One region of the Streptomyces sp. NPDC031132 genome, then DNA from elsewhere that is predicted to be linked to it. Evidence: riboswitches for the same ligand, from Rfam matches in the RefSeq annotation. Region 1 holds a riboswitch; each other region holds the start of a gene.

Region 1 (4,951 bases):
GCCTGCGGATCGCGGCGGTCCGCAGCGCCCTCGACGACATGGAGGCCCAGCTCGACCCCTCGAGCGGGACGGCGCCCGTCATGACCGCGCCCTCCTCCCCCGCCCGGGCATCGGTCGGCGCGCGGTAGGGGAGCGCCGGAAGGCGGGCCATCCGCCGGATTCGTCGGCCTCCCGGCCCCGCCCGTCGGCGTGTACGCGCACCTTGCAGGCCAGGAGTGCCGCACGCTTCCTGGACGTGCTCCCGCGCTCACGTACGCGCACCCCGAGCGCCGAGGCGCCCGACCGAGGGGAGAACCCATGAGCGGAGGCGAGATGTCCAGTTCCGGTTCCCCGGGCGCTTCACCCGGTACGAACACGGGTCTCGGCCCGGTGCCCGTGCGAACCGACCCCGACCCTGAACGCCGCGGTCACCCCCTGTACGAGTTCGCCCTGACCGCGGTGCTGATGTTCACCGTGGTCACGGTCATCCGCTGGGTACTCGATCCGGCCTCCCCACTCGCCCTCGCGAACATCCACCTGGCCCTCCTCGTGGTGGGCGCACTGGCCGGAGCGCTCGTCTTCGGACTGATCCGCTCCCCGTGGGGGCGGCGTTCGGGTGCGCACATGAATCCCGCGATCACGCTCGCGCTGTGGCTGCTACGGGCCTTTCCCGGCCGGGATGTGGCGGTGTACGTCGTCGCGCAGCTGGGCGGTTCGGTCGCCGGGACGGCTCTGGCCCGCCTGGCCTGGGGGCCGGCCGTTGCGCGGGTCGGTTACGGCGCGGCGGCCGCGGCGCCGTCGTGGAACGGCTGGGCCGTCTTCGCGGCCGAGGGCGGCTGCCTGGTCGTGGTCACCCTGATGATCGGCTTCTTCCTCGCGCACCCGGCCCACGCACGATGGTTCCCCCGGGTCCTGGCGGTCCTCATCTGCGCGATCGTGGCCGTTCTGGGCCCCCTCAGCGGCGGCGCCGCCAACCCCGCCCGCCAGTTCGGACCCGCGCTGATGTCCGGAGCCACTGCCGCCCTGTGGATCTACGTCGTGGCACCCGCCCTCGGCGCCGTCCTGGGCGCTGCCGCCCACCACCTGTTCACGCGGGGCTCCACCCGCCGCCCCCGTCGCAACCCCACCGCCCCGCACGCGACCTGAGCCGGGACCGGCGCACCGTCCGCGTCGGCCCTGACGCGGACGGGTTCCACGAGCGGTACAGATACGGACAGTTGGAGGGGCACACACCGACCGCGGGGGCACCGGTCCTCGAAAAGCGCGCGGGGCCTGCCCTGCTCCGCGATCCGGAGGACCTTCTGCGCGCCGGTGTCGCACAAGCATCGCTCGGCCGTCATACGGCCCTGACCGGCCCATCGGGCGCCGTCGCGCCCCTGGCTGGAATGACCGATCGACCTCATCCCAAGCTCCTGGGGGAGACTAGGAGACCTTCAACACCGGCGTCATCGGCCCGCTCCTGGGCGAGAAGACGGGCGTGTTCCGCACCGCACCCGACCCGGCCACCGGCGATCAGTGCATCGTCGGCGCCCTGCCGCTCTTCGCCGACGGCACGGGGCACGCCGGATTCTCGACGTACACCTCCGCCAAGTCGGCCCTGTACCGCACGGCGTCAAGGTCGGCGAGAACAGTGAGCAGGTTGCGGCCACGACGGCGCCGCCGGCGTCCACGGTCCGCTTCGCGGCCCCCGTCGACCTCGCCTCGCGCGCCCCGGCGGGCAAGTCGGTCCAGGGCCCGGTGACCGTGCAGGGTTCGGCGGCCGGGAAGAACCTACGGCAAGTGACGTCGCCGCGCTGACGCACCCCGCGCCGTGACAACGTGCTGGAAAGCGTTCAAGGACGCTTTCCGGCACGTTCGTCCACCGGGGGAAGCCGGCGGTGGACCGGTCACGTCCGCCAGTACGTACCCGCACGGGAATCAACGTGTACGAGGTGCCGGCCGACGCGCACCACGTGGTAACCGGTGCCGGCCCAGGAGCCGGTGTCGCCGTCGTCGGCGGGCAGTGGGGTCCAGATCTCCAGGAAGGTACTGCCGTCCGTGTTGGTGCCCCACTCGATGAGGTTCGCACCCTCCCGCCGGAAGGTGCCCGTGTCATCCCCGGGCTCGCCCTGCAGGTGGTGGAAGTGCACGCGGGAACCGTCGAAGGACGTGACGCCGGCGAAGCCCCGGCTGTCGGCGAAGTAGGGGCCGGCCTGCAGCCACACCACCTCGCGGTCTTCCACCAGGGGCCCGCCGTTCCGGCTGATGCCGCGCCGCAACCACGCACCCCTCTCGGGCACGGGGATGCCCGGCCCGCCCCCCGCCGGAAGGGGTCCGAGGGCGCCTTCCGGCTCAGGCATCGACGGCGGAGTCGTCCACGGCCAGCAGCGAGACCTCGATGTTCCCGCGGACCGCCTGCGAGTAGGGGCAGACCGCGTCCGCCCGGTGGAGCAGGGGCAGCAGGTCAGCCGCCTTCCACCCCGGCAGGGAGACCGTGAGGCCGACCGCGAGACCGTAGCCCGCGGGCGTGTCCGTGGTACCGAGCCGGACCTCGCACGCGACGCGCGCGGCCGAGGCGTCCGCGCCGAACTCGGCTGCCACCTCGGCCAGCGCAGACGTGAAACACGCGGCGAACCCGGCCGCGAACAACTGCTCGGGGTTGGTGGTACCGGGCACCTTCTTGCGCGGCGGGGCCAGGCGGACGTCGAGGCGCCCGTCGTCGGTGACGACCGATCCGGTACGCCCGCCGCTGGCGTGCGCGGTCGTCCGGTAGAGAGTGCGGGTCAGTGGCACGGTCATGTGGTCAGCCCATCTGTGCGACGAGGGAACGCCGCCCGGGGCCGGACAGCGCTTCGGCGCCTGCCGGTGGGACGGCGCCTGGCGCGTCGTCGTGCATAACCGGGTACGGCGCATCTCGTCCGGGGCCTCGGGACCGGGCCGCCGGACAATCTAGCAACGGGATCGGGCCCGCCGGGACCGTCACCTGTGGTGACCCTCCTCACCGTCCCCACCACGACCGTCCCTGGCCGGCTGTCAGCAGCGTCGGCCCTGGCACGGCGGGAGCGCCGACTGCGCTGCGGGCCTGCCCTCGGGCCGGAACAGGGCGACGAGGAACGTCAGTGCGATGCCCGCCGCCACCACGAACAGGGCGTTGCTGATCCCGTGCGCCGTCCCGTCGCGCAGCTGCTCGCCCGTGAGCCCGCCGAGCCCCGCCGTCGCCACCAGCACCAGGAGGGCGAGGCCTACGGCGGCGCCCATCCCGGAGCCGGTGGAGGCGATACCCGAGGCGATGCCCTGGTCCCGGTCGGACACTCCGGTCCCGGCGGCGATGAACATGCCGGTGAACACGATGCCGTCACCGACGCTGAGCGCGACGAGCCCCGGGACCAGCTCTGCGTACGACCCGTCGGGGGAGACCGCCGCGCCGAGCAGGACGGCACCGACCGCGCCGACGGCGAGGGCGCCGAGCAGCGTGCGCCGCAGGCCGAACCGCGTGACGAGCTGACCTGCGGTCGTCGATCCCGCGACGACGACCGCCGTCGGGACCAGGAAGCCGGCGCCGGTCTCCAGGGCGTCGTAGCCGAGGATCTGCTGGAAGTGGAGCGAGAGGAAGTAGAGCACCGAGCCGAAGGTCGCCATGAACATGAACGCGATGACGACGCTCGTGACGAGGCTGGGGTTCGCCAGCAGCCGCGGCGGCACGAGCGGGTCGCTGCTGTGCCGCTCGACGAGCGCGAAGACTCCCAGCAGGAGGAGTCCGGCCGCCGCACTGAGCAGGATGCCGGGCGAGAGCCAACCGATCACGGGCCCTTGGACCAGCGCGAACACGATCAGCGTGACCCCGAGGGTGACGCTGAGCGCACCGGGCAGGTCGAATCTACGGGTCCGGTCGCGCGGCGGGTCCGCGGGGATCAGCACGAAGGCGAGGAGCAGCGCGGGCACCGCGAGGGCCACGTTGACGAGGAACACCGCTTCCCAGCCGAAGGCGTGGGTCAGCAGTCCTCCGAGGAGTACGCCGATCACGAGTCCGGCGGCGCCGGCACCGCCCCAGATCCCCAACGCGCGGTTGCGCGTGCGGCCTTCGCGGAAGGTGACGTTGATGAGGGCCAGCGTGGTGGGAAAGACGAGCGCGCCGCCGAGGCCCTGGACCGCGCGGGCGGCCAGGAGCATTCCGGGTCCGGTCGCCAGTCCGCCCACGAGCGCCGCGGCCGCGTAGAGGGTGAGGCCGGTGGCCAGGATCCGGCGCCGCCCGAGGAGGTCCGCGGCGCGTCCGCCGAACAGCAGGAAGCCGGCGGAGGCGACGGCGTAGGCGCTGATCACGGACTGCAGGGTCTGCGCGGAGTAGCCCAGGTCGCGGGCGATGTCGGGCAGTGCCACGACGACGATGTACTGGTCGAGCGAAACCGTGAGCATGGCGAACGACAGCAGCGCGAGAGTCGCCGTGTCACGGTTCCAGCCGAGCCCGCTGGGCCGCGTCGCCCCGACAGATGCCACAGCAGCACTCCTCGGAAGGGAGCCCGTAGAGGTACGTACAGGAATGCACCACTATGCCATGAAGGTCCACGGCGGCAGGGCGCGGGCGACGTGGCGGGCGGATGCCCAGGCGGATTCGGTGGGCGGCTCGGCAACCACGCCCGCGCCGGCGGGCCCCGCTGCCAACTGGTCCCAAGTGGTGGACTGAGCGGGCGATCTCCCGGCCCTGACTGCCACTCCTTCGGGCTGATGCACCGTCATCTTTTCTTGTGCCGTGCCCCGGCACTTCGAGCCCGTCCAAGGAGAGGCCCATGTCCCGACTCTCGTGCCTGGCCGCCACTACCGCGGCCGCCGCTGCCCTCACGCTGACCGCGTCAGGCACCACCGCGGCCGGCGAACCGACCCTGTCGAATCCCCGCGTCCTCGCGCACTTCGACTTCGCCGCCGGGCAAGCGGCGGAGAGCATCGCCCTCGAACCCGACGGCTCCGCGATCCTGTCCTTCGCCTTCGCCCGGGAGGT
Region 2 (4,951 bases), on a different contig from region 1:
CGCAGCCAGAGGCTGAGCACGCCGCAGATGACGGCGAGCAGGAACAGCAGCAGCGGCACCGTCCGCACCTCCATCGTGTCGATCACGGCACCGAGCAGCGGCGGGAACGCCACGCCGCCGATCATAGAGGCGGCGATCACGTAGGCGCCGGCCGCGGCCACGCTGGGCACGGCGCGGTTCAGCCAGGGCAGGCAGGTCGGGAAGATCGGCGCGATCATCAGGCCGACGCCGACGTACGCGTACGGGGCGAGCGCCGGGATGGTCGCCAGGAGGAGGGAGCCGGCCATGCCGACGCAGCAGACGAGGAGGATGGACGGCGCGGACCAGCGCAGGCTGATCGGTGCGGCGACGAACCGGCCGATGGTCATGGCGGCCCAGTAGGCGGAGGTGGCGGTCGCGGCGGTGGCGGCGCCGTATCCGACGGCTTCGAGGTGGGTGGGCTCCCAGCCGCCGACGCCGGTTTCGATGGCGACGTGCAGGACGTAGATCCCGATGAACACCGCGATGATCGGAAGCACCCGGGCACCGCCCGCCTCGGCGCCCTCCGCGGGGGTGGGGGCGGGCTCCCGGGCGGCCACCCCGCCGAGGGTGACGAGGATCAGCAGGCTGATCACGCCGGTGCCCACGAAGATCTCCGGGTAGTTGTCCGCCCCGAGCCAGCCGATCAGGGCGGGGCCGGCGATCGCACCGATGCCGAAATGCCCGTTCAGCAGGTTGAGCATGGCGGTGCTGCGGTGGCCGAAGCCGGCGGCGAAGAGCTGGTTGAGGCCGTAGTCGATGCCGCCGAAGCCCAGGCCGATGACGAACGTCCCGGCGAGGGCGAGGGTCCAGCTCGGGGAGAAGGCGAAGACGGCGGCGCCGACGGCCATGAGCGCGTAGGAGCCGCCGAGCAGCACCCGGTTGTTCAGGCGGCCCCGCAGGAGGTGGTAGATCAGCACTCCGAGCAAGGCGCCGACGAAGTGCGCGCTGAGGCTGAGCCCGGCCACGGCCGGACTGATGCCGTATGCGTCGCGCAGCGCCGGGATCGCCGGGCCGTAGAGCGCCTGGAGGGCGCCGATCACCACGAACGCCAGGCACGAGGCGGCGATCGCGACGGTGGTGAGGAGGGGCTTGCCTCCCTCTGGCAGATCGGCCTCGCTGGTGGAGGTCATGGCTCTCCTCATCGGTCATGGTCGAATGAACATGCTCAACGTTCACAGCAGCGGTAAGTTCACACTATTTCACTCACACTACACATCAGCTATGTTCGTTTCAACAGTGAGCATGTGCGAAACGCTCAACCGCAGCGCCCTCCCGCCCCTTCTGTGCTAAAAGCAGACACATGAACGTCATGGAGAGGCACAAGTTCGTCGTGGGACTGCTGATGCGGCAGAACCGTGCGACGGTGGCCGAGCTGGCCCAGGCCACCGGGGCGTCCGAAATGACCGTCCGCCGCGACCTGGAGGTACTGGAGTCCCGGGGCGCGCTGCGCCGGGTGCGCGGCGGCGCCGTGAGCAGCCTGCCCGGCGGCGTCGAACCCCCCTATGCGATCCGGGCCATGTCCGGGGCGCAGACCAAGGAGCGGCTCGCGCGCACCGTGGTCGAACTGCTCACCGACGGCGAGACCGTCGCGCTGGACACGGGCACGACGGCGGTCGCCATCGCAAAGGCCATGGCGGACCGCCAGTTCACCGTCGCGCCCCTTTCACTGCACGCGGCCTTCGCCCTCTCCGCGTATCCCGGCATCCAACTGGTGATGCCCGGCGGGCAGGTGCGCCCCGAGGAGCTGTCCTTCTACGGCCACGCACCTGTCCAGACCTTCAAGGACCTGTGCTTCGACACGTTCATCCTGGGCTGCTGCGGGGTCGACCCCATCCAGGGCGCCACCGCCTACAACCTCGACGACGTACAGGTGAAGCGGGCGGCCGTCGCCTCGGCGCAACGCGTGATCCTCGTCGCCACCGCCGACAAGATCGGCCGGGCGGCGCTCGGCCGCATCTGCTCCATGGAGGAGATCGCCCTCGTGGTCACGGACGCCCCCGCCGACTCCCCCGCGGTCGAAGTACTGCGTGACCAGGGCGTCGAGGTGGTCCATCCGCCGGAGGACTGAGCCCGGCAGTCGGGCCGGCCACGCCGCGGGGCGGGTCCGTCCGGCCGTCTGGGTTTCGTGTGAACGTACCTTTCCTGCACGGCACGCACCCGGGTTCGCCGCCACCAACCCCACCGACGGGTCCGCGCAGTTGCTCAAGTGGTGGGAGGAGCGCGTACAGGGGGTCCAGCTCGACCTGCTGCGCATGCGGGGACAGCTCGCGGAACTGGCCAACGTGCACGCCGCACACCAACGCACGTGGGAGGAGTCGCCGTTGGAACGCGTCGAGTCGCCGGACGAACCAGATGTTCGACGTCCTGTGGGCGACGGGCGAGCAGATCGGCAAAGCGCGCGAGAAGGCCTTCATCCAGGACGTCGCCGACCAGGCGAAAAGCTCCGTACACCTGGATCCACCTGTCACGGGATCGCGCCACCAAGGACTTCGCCGCACGCATCGGGCGTCGCGAAGCGGTGTACCGGTGAGAACCGTGCACGGGGAGGAGGGGGCGGAGGGGCAAGGTGGGGCACTCCGGGTGCCGCCGGGCCCGCGTTCGTTGCCAGGTTGTGCGGCGGCCCCGTCCCGAGGCCTCGGACGAGGTGCGCCGTACCCGGTTACGCACGACGACGCGCCAGGCGCCCCGTCATGGCCGGCGACCCCGACGACGCCACCGCAGTCGTGCTGCTCGCCCGCTGCCGACACCGCCTCGGCGACGAGCAGCAGGAGCTCGCCACCGTCGAACAGGCCCGCGCGTCGAACCAGTCGCTCGGCATCGCCCTCGGCCGCGCCGTCCGCGTGCAACGCAAGCGGACCGCATACGAGTCGGCCCGCTCGGCCGCCGCCCTCGCCCTCCGAGGAGAGCGACGCGGACACCAGGGGTGCGGCGAGGTGTCGCCAGGATCAGCCCGGCGGCGGCCGGCTCGGGCAGGCAAGCCCGGACCAGCGGAACCGTCCGTGTGAGGGTTTCTTGCCGATGCCGGCTCGATCGGAGGACTCGACCTGCACCCAGGCGTCCATGTCGTCCGGGTAAAGGATCACCCCGCCCTCCCCGACCGCTTCGGGAGGCTGCCCCGGGACGAGTCGACCGAGCTCTCCCGCAGCGGAGGTGCGCGCCCGTTGTACGGGTGCCGGCCGCGAGGCACCGAGGGAACCTGCGGGAGTTGCGCGGTACGGCCGGTGATACGTTTCCACGGAGATCAACTTCCGGGGCCGGTCTTCCTCGGGTGCGGTGGCCGCCACCGAACGCCCGCCTACCGGGCCGTCTCCCGATGCATACGTGACCGCCCGTCCAAGACCGATCAGGAGCACGACCATGACCTCGTCCGGCCCCGGCGGCTTTCCCCCCGGCTTCAGGTGGGGAACGGCCAGTTCGGCCACCCAGAGCCAGGGCGCGACGCCGGCGGACAACTGGTGGGGCTGGGAGGAGGCCGGCAAGGCTCCGCGCAGCGGCGCCGGGAACGGCTTCGACGAGCGGTACGCCTCCGACTTCCGGCTCCTGGCCGACTGGGGATTCGGCGACCACCGGATGTCCCTCGACTGGGCCCGGATCGAGCCGGAACCCGGACGCCGCGACCAGCGGGCGGTCGAGCACTACCGAAAGATCCTCGGGGCCGGCCGTCAGGCCGGCCTGACGATGTGGGCGTGCCTGCTGCACACCGCCCTGCCCGTCTGGGTCGCGGCCGACGGCGGCTTCCTCTCTCCTTCGGCCGCGGCTGCGTGGGCCCGGCACGTCGACTTCGTCGCCGAGACCTTCGGCGACCTCGTCGACGGCTGGATGCCGGTCGACAACCCGGCCGGCTATGCGGAGAAGGCCTACCTGCGTGGCACGTTTGGCTCGACGGCTACACCGTTCCCTTCGGGCTGTTCGACCGTAACCGGGTCCCGAAGCACAGCGCACACGTCGTCCAGTCCTTCATCCGCGGCTGACAGCCCCCGATGACGACGGGCCGGGACCGCTGCCGACCGCGCGTCCTCAGCCCCGGCCATCGCCCCGACCCCTCACACTGCTGGAGTTCCCGTATGTCTCACCGCACCGGCCTCGTCCTCGACTTCGGCGGGGTGCTCACCACGCCCCTGCTGCCGGCCGTGCTGGCCTTCGAACAGCGCGAAGGGCTGGCACAGGGCGCGTGCATCAAGGCGCTGTACATGGACGCCGAAGGCGTACGGCTCACCCACGAACTGGAGCGCGGTGCGATCACCCAGACCGAATGGAACGAGGCCGCCGCCCCCAAGCTCGGGCTCTCTCCGGACAACCTGATGGGCCGCATGTTCGCCGACCTGCGACCCGAGCAGACCATGATCGACGCGGCCGCCGCAGCCCAGCGGGCCGGGATCAAGGTCGGCATCCTGTCCAACTCGGTCGGACTCGCCCCCTGGAACCTGTACGACGGCTACGAGCTCGAGACCCTCTATCACGGTGTGGTCATCTCCGAGTGCCACGGGATGCGCAAGCCCGACACGGAACTCTTCGAGGTCATGCTGCAGCTGCTGGGCCTGCCGGCCGAGGAGTGCGTATTCGTCGACGACACCGAGGAGTACGTGCGGGCGGCGGAGAAGCTCGGCTTCGCGGGAGTGCACGCGCTGCAGCCCGAGCAGACGGTCTCCCAGCTTGAGGACCTGCTGGGTATCCCCCTGACCGACGCACGCTGATCCGACGCCTGACCGGCTCACAGCCGCAGAGGAACGGCGGCCCGGAGCCTTCGGTGGTGGGAGAGGTACAGGGGCCGACGGCCCGGACACATCGGAAGACCTGAACAGTCAAATCCATGGCAGCCAGCGAACAAGCAGATGCGCTTTTCATGTAAGCCGCTTGGTTACCCCATGGCAGCAGCCTCGACCCGGCTGACGCTCACCCGTTGCCACCAGCGTACCCATGCACAATGCCC
Region 3 (4,951 bases), on a different contig from region 1:
TATGCCGTACTCCTTGATGCTCCGCCTCGCCTTCGCGCGAGCCGCTCCGCTGAATTCGCCGTGCCCCAGCGATCGCATCACTCCCGCCATGCTTTGGGACTCGGCGACGGCCTGGGTGATCTCGTCACGTGAGAAGAGCCGCTCTCTGCCGCGCAGCTGCGTGGTGAAGTGTGATGTATCGATCCCAAAGCGATCGAGTTTCTTCCGAAGGTGGCCGAACGCGCTGTCGTAGGGCACGACGCCCATGTAGGCAAGCATGTCGGCGATGCTGTGCGAATGGGCGGCGGCCTCCGCCAGCCGTTCCCTCGTGTAAGACTGGGGGATTCGGGCGGGAAGTGCCTCGTCGACGAAGTGTGCTGTGTCGATTCCGTAGTGGGCCAGTCGGTTGCGCAGGTAGTTGCGATCGCCGCTCTCGAGAGAGACGCCGAGTTGGCGCATCAGATCCACGAGGCTGGTGGCGCCTTGCGCTGTCTGTGTGAGCAGGTCACGTGTGTACCTCTGACTTTTCATGGCGCGCGCCGCCGGTTCCGTCCGCGGTAGGTGTCGGTCGCGGCGTGGCAGTTGGGGCACATGGGCCGCAGGTTCTCGGCTCGGTTGTCCCTCCAGTTGCCATCGACGTGGTCGACTTCGTGACGGAGCGGCTTGCCGTTCCACTCCACTCCGACGCCGCACTCCGCGCACTCCTCCGGCACTCCGGACGCAAGCAGAGCCCTGCGCAGCCGCTCGCCCGGGACCCTGCCCTCTTCTGGGGTCCGCAGGGTGAGCACAGGTCCCAGAGATCCCTTTGGGCGTTGCTTCCGCGTCATGGTGAAGTGCGAGGTGTCGATACCCAGCGCCTCTATCCGTCGGCTGATGTGCGTGTGGTTGCCGCCGACTTGACTGATGCCGAGCCGGGAGACCACCTCCCTGACGGACGTCGAGGCTGCGACCAACTCTCGCAATCGCTCTTCCGTGTGCCGCACCCACTGCGTCGGGAAGTGGGAGAAGTCGACGCTTGCCTCCTGCATCTTCGCGCGCAGGTAGCGCCTGGAGCCCGGTGTAGGGGTGCCCCGCACCAGATCACCGCGTCGTTGAAGTTCGTCGTTTCCCGAGCCGCCTCTTCCAGGAGGTCTCGCGTGTATCGCACCGCCATCGTTGCCCCTCCGGGCCGGCCACGCGTTCGTGGCTTCGTACGGGTTAACGAACCGGTATGCGGATAGTTACGTCCGATTAACGGAGCGGCCCGCACCGGTTGGTTGGTGCGGGCCGTCGGTGTGGAGGGCTGGCCGGAGTCAGATGCCCAGGTCCTTGATGATCTTGGCTACGTGGCCCGTGGCCTTGACGTTGTAGAGGGCGCGCTCGACCTTGCCCTCCTCGTCCACGATCACCGTGGATCGGATGACCCCGGTCACCGTCTTGCCGTACAGCTTCTTCTCGCCGAACGCGCCGTAGGTCTCGAGGACCTTCTTCTCCGGGTCGCCGACCAGGGTGACCTTCAGGTGCTCCTTCTCGCGGAACTTCGCCAGCTTCTCCGGCTTGTCCGGGGACACGCCGATCACGTCGTAGCCGGCCTCGGCCAGCACCGCCAGGTTGTCCGTGAAATCGCAGGCCTGCTTGGTGCAGCCCGGCGTCAGCGCCGCGGGGTAGAAGTACACGATCACCTTGCGGCCCTTGTGGTCGGCGAGCGAGACCTCGTTGCCGTCCGCGTCGGGCAGGGTGAAGGCGGGGGCGGTGTCGCCCGGCTGGAGTCGCTCGCTCATGTCAACAGTCTCCTCGGGAGGGGATCGGTACGGTCCGAGACTAAGCTGACAGACTGTTCATGGCGGACTACGCCCCCATGCGACCACGACCACGACGACGGAGGCAGCGCGGTGCCGGAAGCCAGGACCCCCGCACAGATCGAGGCGGACATCGTCCGCCGCCGCGAGCAGCTCGCCGAGACGCTCGACGAGATCGGCGTGCGCATGCACCCGAAGACGATCATCGGGGACGCGAAGGCCAGGGTCGCCTCGACCGTGGACCACACCGCCGGGCGTGCCGTCGTCGCCGTGAACCGTCTTCTGACGGACGTACGGGACGGCCTGTGCCACGAGGACGGCGCTCCGCGCTTCGAGCGGATCGCGCCCGTCGCGCTGCTCGCGGCGGGTGTGATCGGCCTGCTCGTGGTGTCGGCGCGGCGCAAGCGCTGATGACCCTGCGGCGCACGGGCGGGGCGCGGACGGGTAGGTTCGTGGCGTGAGCGACAACACCACCACCCACGACAAGCTGCCCATCCGCATGCTGCACGACCGTGTGCTCGTGAAGTCCGACTTGCCGGAGGGCGAGCGGCGCTCGGGCGGCGGCATCCTGATTCCGGCGACCGCTGCCGTGGGCAAGCGGCTGGCCTGGGCCGAGGTGGTCGCGGTCGGGCAGAACGTACGCAGTGTGGAGCCGGGCGACCGGGTGCTGTACGACCCCGAGGACCGGGCCGAGGTCGAGGTGCGGGGTGCGACGTACGTGCTGATGCGCGAGCGGGATCTGCACGCCGTGGCCGCGGAGCGGCTGGAGGGGTCCAAGGACTCCACCGGGCTCTACCTGTAGGAACCCGTAGGAGAGTGATCGTCGAAGGGCCGGTGACCGGGGTCACCGGCCCTTCTGCACGCGCTTTGCTACGGTGGTGGGGAACCCCCGACGAGACGCGCCGTACCGGGTAGCCGTGGCTGTACGACAAGACGACGCACCCCGTTCGCTCTCGTTCCGGAGGTGCCTGTCATGGCTTGGGTTCTGCTTCTCGTCGCCGGTCTGCTCGAGGTCGGCTGGTCGATCGGTATGAAGTTCACGGAGGGCTTCACCCGGTTGTGGCCGAGTGTGTTCACCGGTGCCGGGATCGTCGCCAGCATGGTGCTGCTCTCGTACGCCGCCAAGTCCCTGCCGATCGGTACCGCGTACGGCGTGTGGGTGGGCATCGGTGCGGCCGGGGCGGCGGTGCTGGGCATGGCGGTGCTGGGTGAGCCCGTCACCGCCGCCCGGATCTTCTTCATCTGCCTGCTGCTGGTCGCGGTGGTGGGGCTGAAGGCGACCTCCGGTCACTGAGCCCCTCGTACGGGCTACTCCTGTGGTCCCGGTTATTCCAGGTATTCCGACGGGGGGCGGCTGCGCGGGCGGCCGCCGGTGACGCCGCCCAGGGCGCCGGCGGTGGTGCCGGCCGTGGTGCCCGAGGTCGTTGCGCCGGTGGTTCCGGGGGTCGTTCCGCCGGTGGTGCCCTCGTTGCTCTGGCCTGCGGTGGTGTCGCCCTCCGTGGTCCGGCCCTCGGTGTCCTGCCCCTGGTTCCGGCCGCCCTGGTCCTCGTCTCCGTCCCGTGGTGTCGGCCGGCCGGGGCGGTTCGGCCGGCTCGGCGGTGCCGGTGATTCGGGGGTGTCCTCGTCCGGCGTCGGCTCCGGGCTGCTCGGGATGAACGGCGGCGGGGACGGTTCGGCGCCCGGCTGGAGTTCGAGGTCGAAGTCCAGCGGGTCGCTGCCCTCCAGGGCGGTCTTGGTGTACTGCGCCCAGATCCGGGCCGGGTAGCCGCCGCCCCCGATCCGGGCCTCGCCGAGTGCTCCGTACAGGGATTCCAGGGAGCCGGTGTCGGGGTCCTGGCCCATCATCGAGACGACGGTGACCAGGTCCGGGGTGTACGCCGCGAACCAGGCGGAGCGGTCCAGTTCGCCGGTGCCGGTCTTGCCGGCGGCCGGGTGCCCGGCGGCGAGGGCGGCCGTACCGGTGCCGTTGTCGACGACGCTGACCAGCATGGACGTGGTCGTGTCGGCGGCTTCGCGGCTGACGGCCTGCTGCGGGGTGCGGTCGGGCAGGTGGATGCTGTCGCTGCCCTTGGTGATCTTGTCGACGAACGTGTACGGGGTGTGGCGGCCGTGGTCGGCGAGGGTGGCGTAGGCCTGGGTCATGTCCAGGACGCTGGCCTGCATGGTGCCGAGGGCCATGGCGGGGCTCGCGACGAAGTTCGGGGTGTTCTCGGGGATGCCGAGGTCGATGGCGGTCTGTTTGACCTTGGCGGTGCCGACGTCGACGACCATCTGGGCGAAGACGGCGTTGACGGAGAGGTCGGTGGCGGTGGTGACGGTGATGTTCCCGTACGACAACTGGCCCTCGTTCTCGGGGGCGTAGGGGGTGCGGGTGCCGACGACGCGGCGCTTGTTGTCGCCGTTGTAGACGGTGTTGGGGGTGATCAGGCGGCCGTCCTGGGTGCGGGAGTCGTTCTCGACGGCGGCGGCGAACACGAACGGCTTGAAGGTGGAGGCCACCTGGTAGTCGTGCCGGGTCGCGTTGTTGACGTACTGCTTGGTGTAGTCGATGCCGCCGTACATGGCGACGACCTTGCCGGTGGCCGGGTCGATGGAGACCCCGCCGGCCCGTACGACGCGGTCGGCCTTGCGCGTCTCAGGGTCGAGCTTGCTGACCATCTTCTCGTCGACGGCGTCGACGAAGGCGTTCTGGCGGCGTTTGTCGATGGTGGTGGTGATGCGGTAGCCGCCCTCGGCGAGGGTCTTCTCGTCGAGGATCTTGCGCTCGACGATGTAGTCCTTGACGGCTTCGACGAGGTAGCCGCGCTGCCCGGAGAGGCCGGCGGCCGGGCGGACCTTGCCGGGTTCGGGGAACTGCGTCGTGGTCCGCTCGGCCGCGGGGAGCCACTGCTTCTTGACCATGCCGTCGAGTACGTAGTTCCAGCGGGCGAGCGCGCGGGTGCGGCTCTGGGGGTGGGCGACGACGTCGAAGGCGCTGGGGGAGTTGAGGAGCGTGGCGAGGTAGGCGCCTTCGGCGGTGGTGAGTTTGCCGACGTCCTTGCCGTAGTAGGCCTGGGCGGCGGCCTGGATGCCGTAGGCGTTGCGGCCGAAGTAGCTGGTGTTGAGGTAGCCCTCGAGGATGTAGTCCTTCGATTTCTCGCGGCCGAGTTTGATCGCGATGAAGAACTCCTTGACCTTGCGTTTGATCGTCTGTT

Evidence for each region. Region 1 has a riboswitch for guanidine ahead of ACZ49B_RS20335 (Ohr family peroxiredoxin). Riboswitches for the same ligand answer to the same signal wherever they lie in the genome.
Region 2: it holds a riboswitch for guanidine, as region 1 does, so the genes downstream of both, ACZ49B_RS34460 (hypothetical protein) here and ACZ49B_RS20335 (Ohr family peroxiredoxin) in region 1, are expected to answer to the same signal.
Region 3: it holds a riboswitch for guanidine, as region 1 does, so the genes downstream of both, ACZ49B_RS18915 (DMT family transporter) here and ACZ49B_RS20335 (Ohr family peroxiredoxin) in region 1, are expected to answer to the same signal.

What each region holds. Positions count from the first base shown of each region.
Region 1 is NZ_JBVIGX010000012.1:189,011-193,961, reverse strand. It holds gene ACZ49B_RS20350 (ion transporter) at 1-128, shown strand, start outside; gene ACZ49B_RS20345 (MIP/aquaporin family protein) at 298-1,125, shown strand; gene ACZ49B_RS20340 (hypothetical protein) at 1,866-2,201, opposite strand; gene ACZ49B_RS20335 (Ohr family peroxiredoxin) at 2,311-2,757, opposite strand; guanidine-III (ykkC-III) riboswitch at 2,838-2,900, opposite strand; gene ACZ49B_RS20330 (MFS transporter) at 2,992-4,452, opposite strand; gene ACZ49B_RS20325 (SMP-30/gluconolactonase/LRE family protein) at 4,743-4,951, shown strand, end outside.
Region 2 is NZ_JBVIGX010000041.1:37,475-42,425, forward strand. It holds gene ACZ49B_RS34450 (MFS transporter) at 1-1,151, opposite strand, end outside; gene ACZ49B_RS34455 (DeoR/GlpR family DNA-binding transcription regulator) at 1,322-2,089, shown strand; guanidine-III (ykkC-III) riboswitch at 2,637-2,699, shown strand; gene ACZ49B_RS34460 (hypothetical protein) at 2,712-3,026, shown strand; gene ACZ49B_RS34465 (family 1 glycosylhydrolase) at 3,379-4,005, shown strand; gene ACZ49B_RS34470 (HAD-IA family hydrolase) at 4,086-4,715, shown strand.
Region 3 is NZ_JBVIGX010000011.1:137,218-142,168, reverse strand. It holds gene ACZ49B_RS18935 (HNH endonuclease signature motif containing protein) at 1-510, opposite strand, end outside; gene bcp (thioredoxin-dependent thiol peroxidase) at 1,272-1,739, opposite strand; gene ACZ49B_RS18925 (DUF3618 domain-containing protein) at 1,851-2,168, shown strand; gene ACZ49B_RS18920 (GroES family chaperonin) at 2,215-2,559, shown strand; guanidine-III (ykkC-III) riboswitch at 2,622-2,700, shown strand; gene ACZ49B_RS18915 (DMT family transporter) at 2,731-3,051, shown strand; gene ACZ49B_RS18910 (transglycosylase domain-containing protein) at 3,084-4,951, opposite strand, start outside.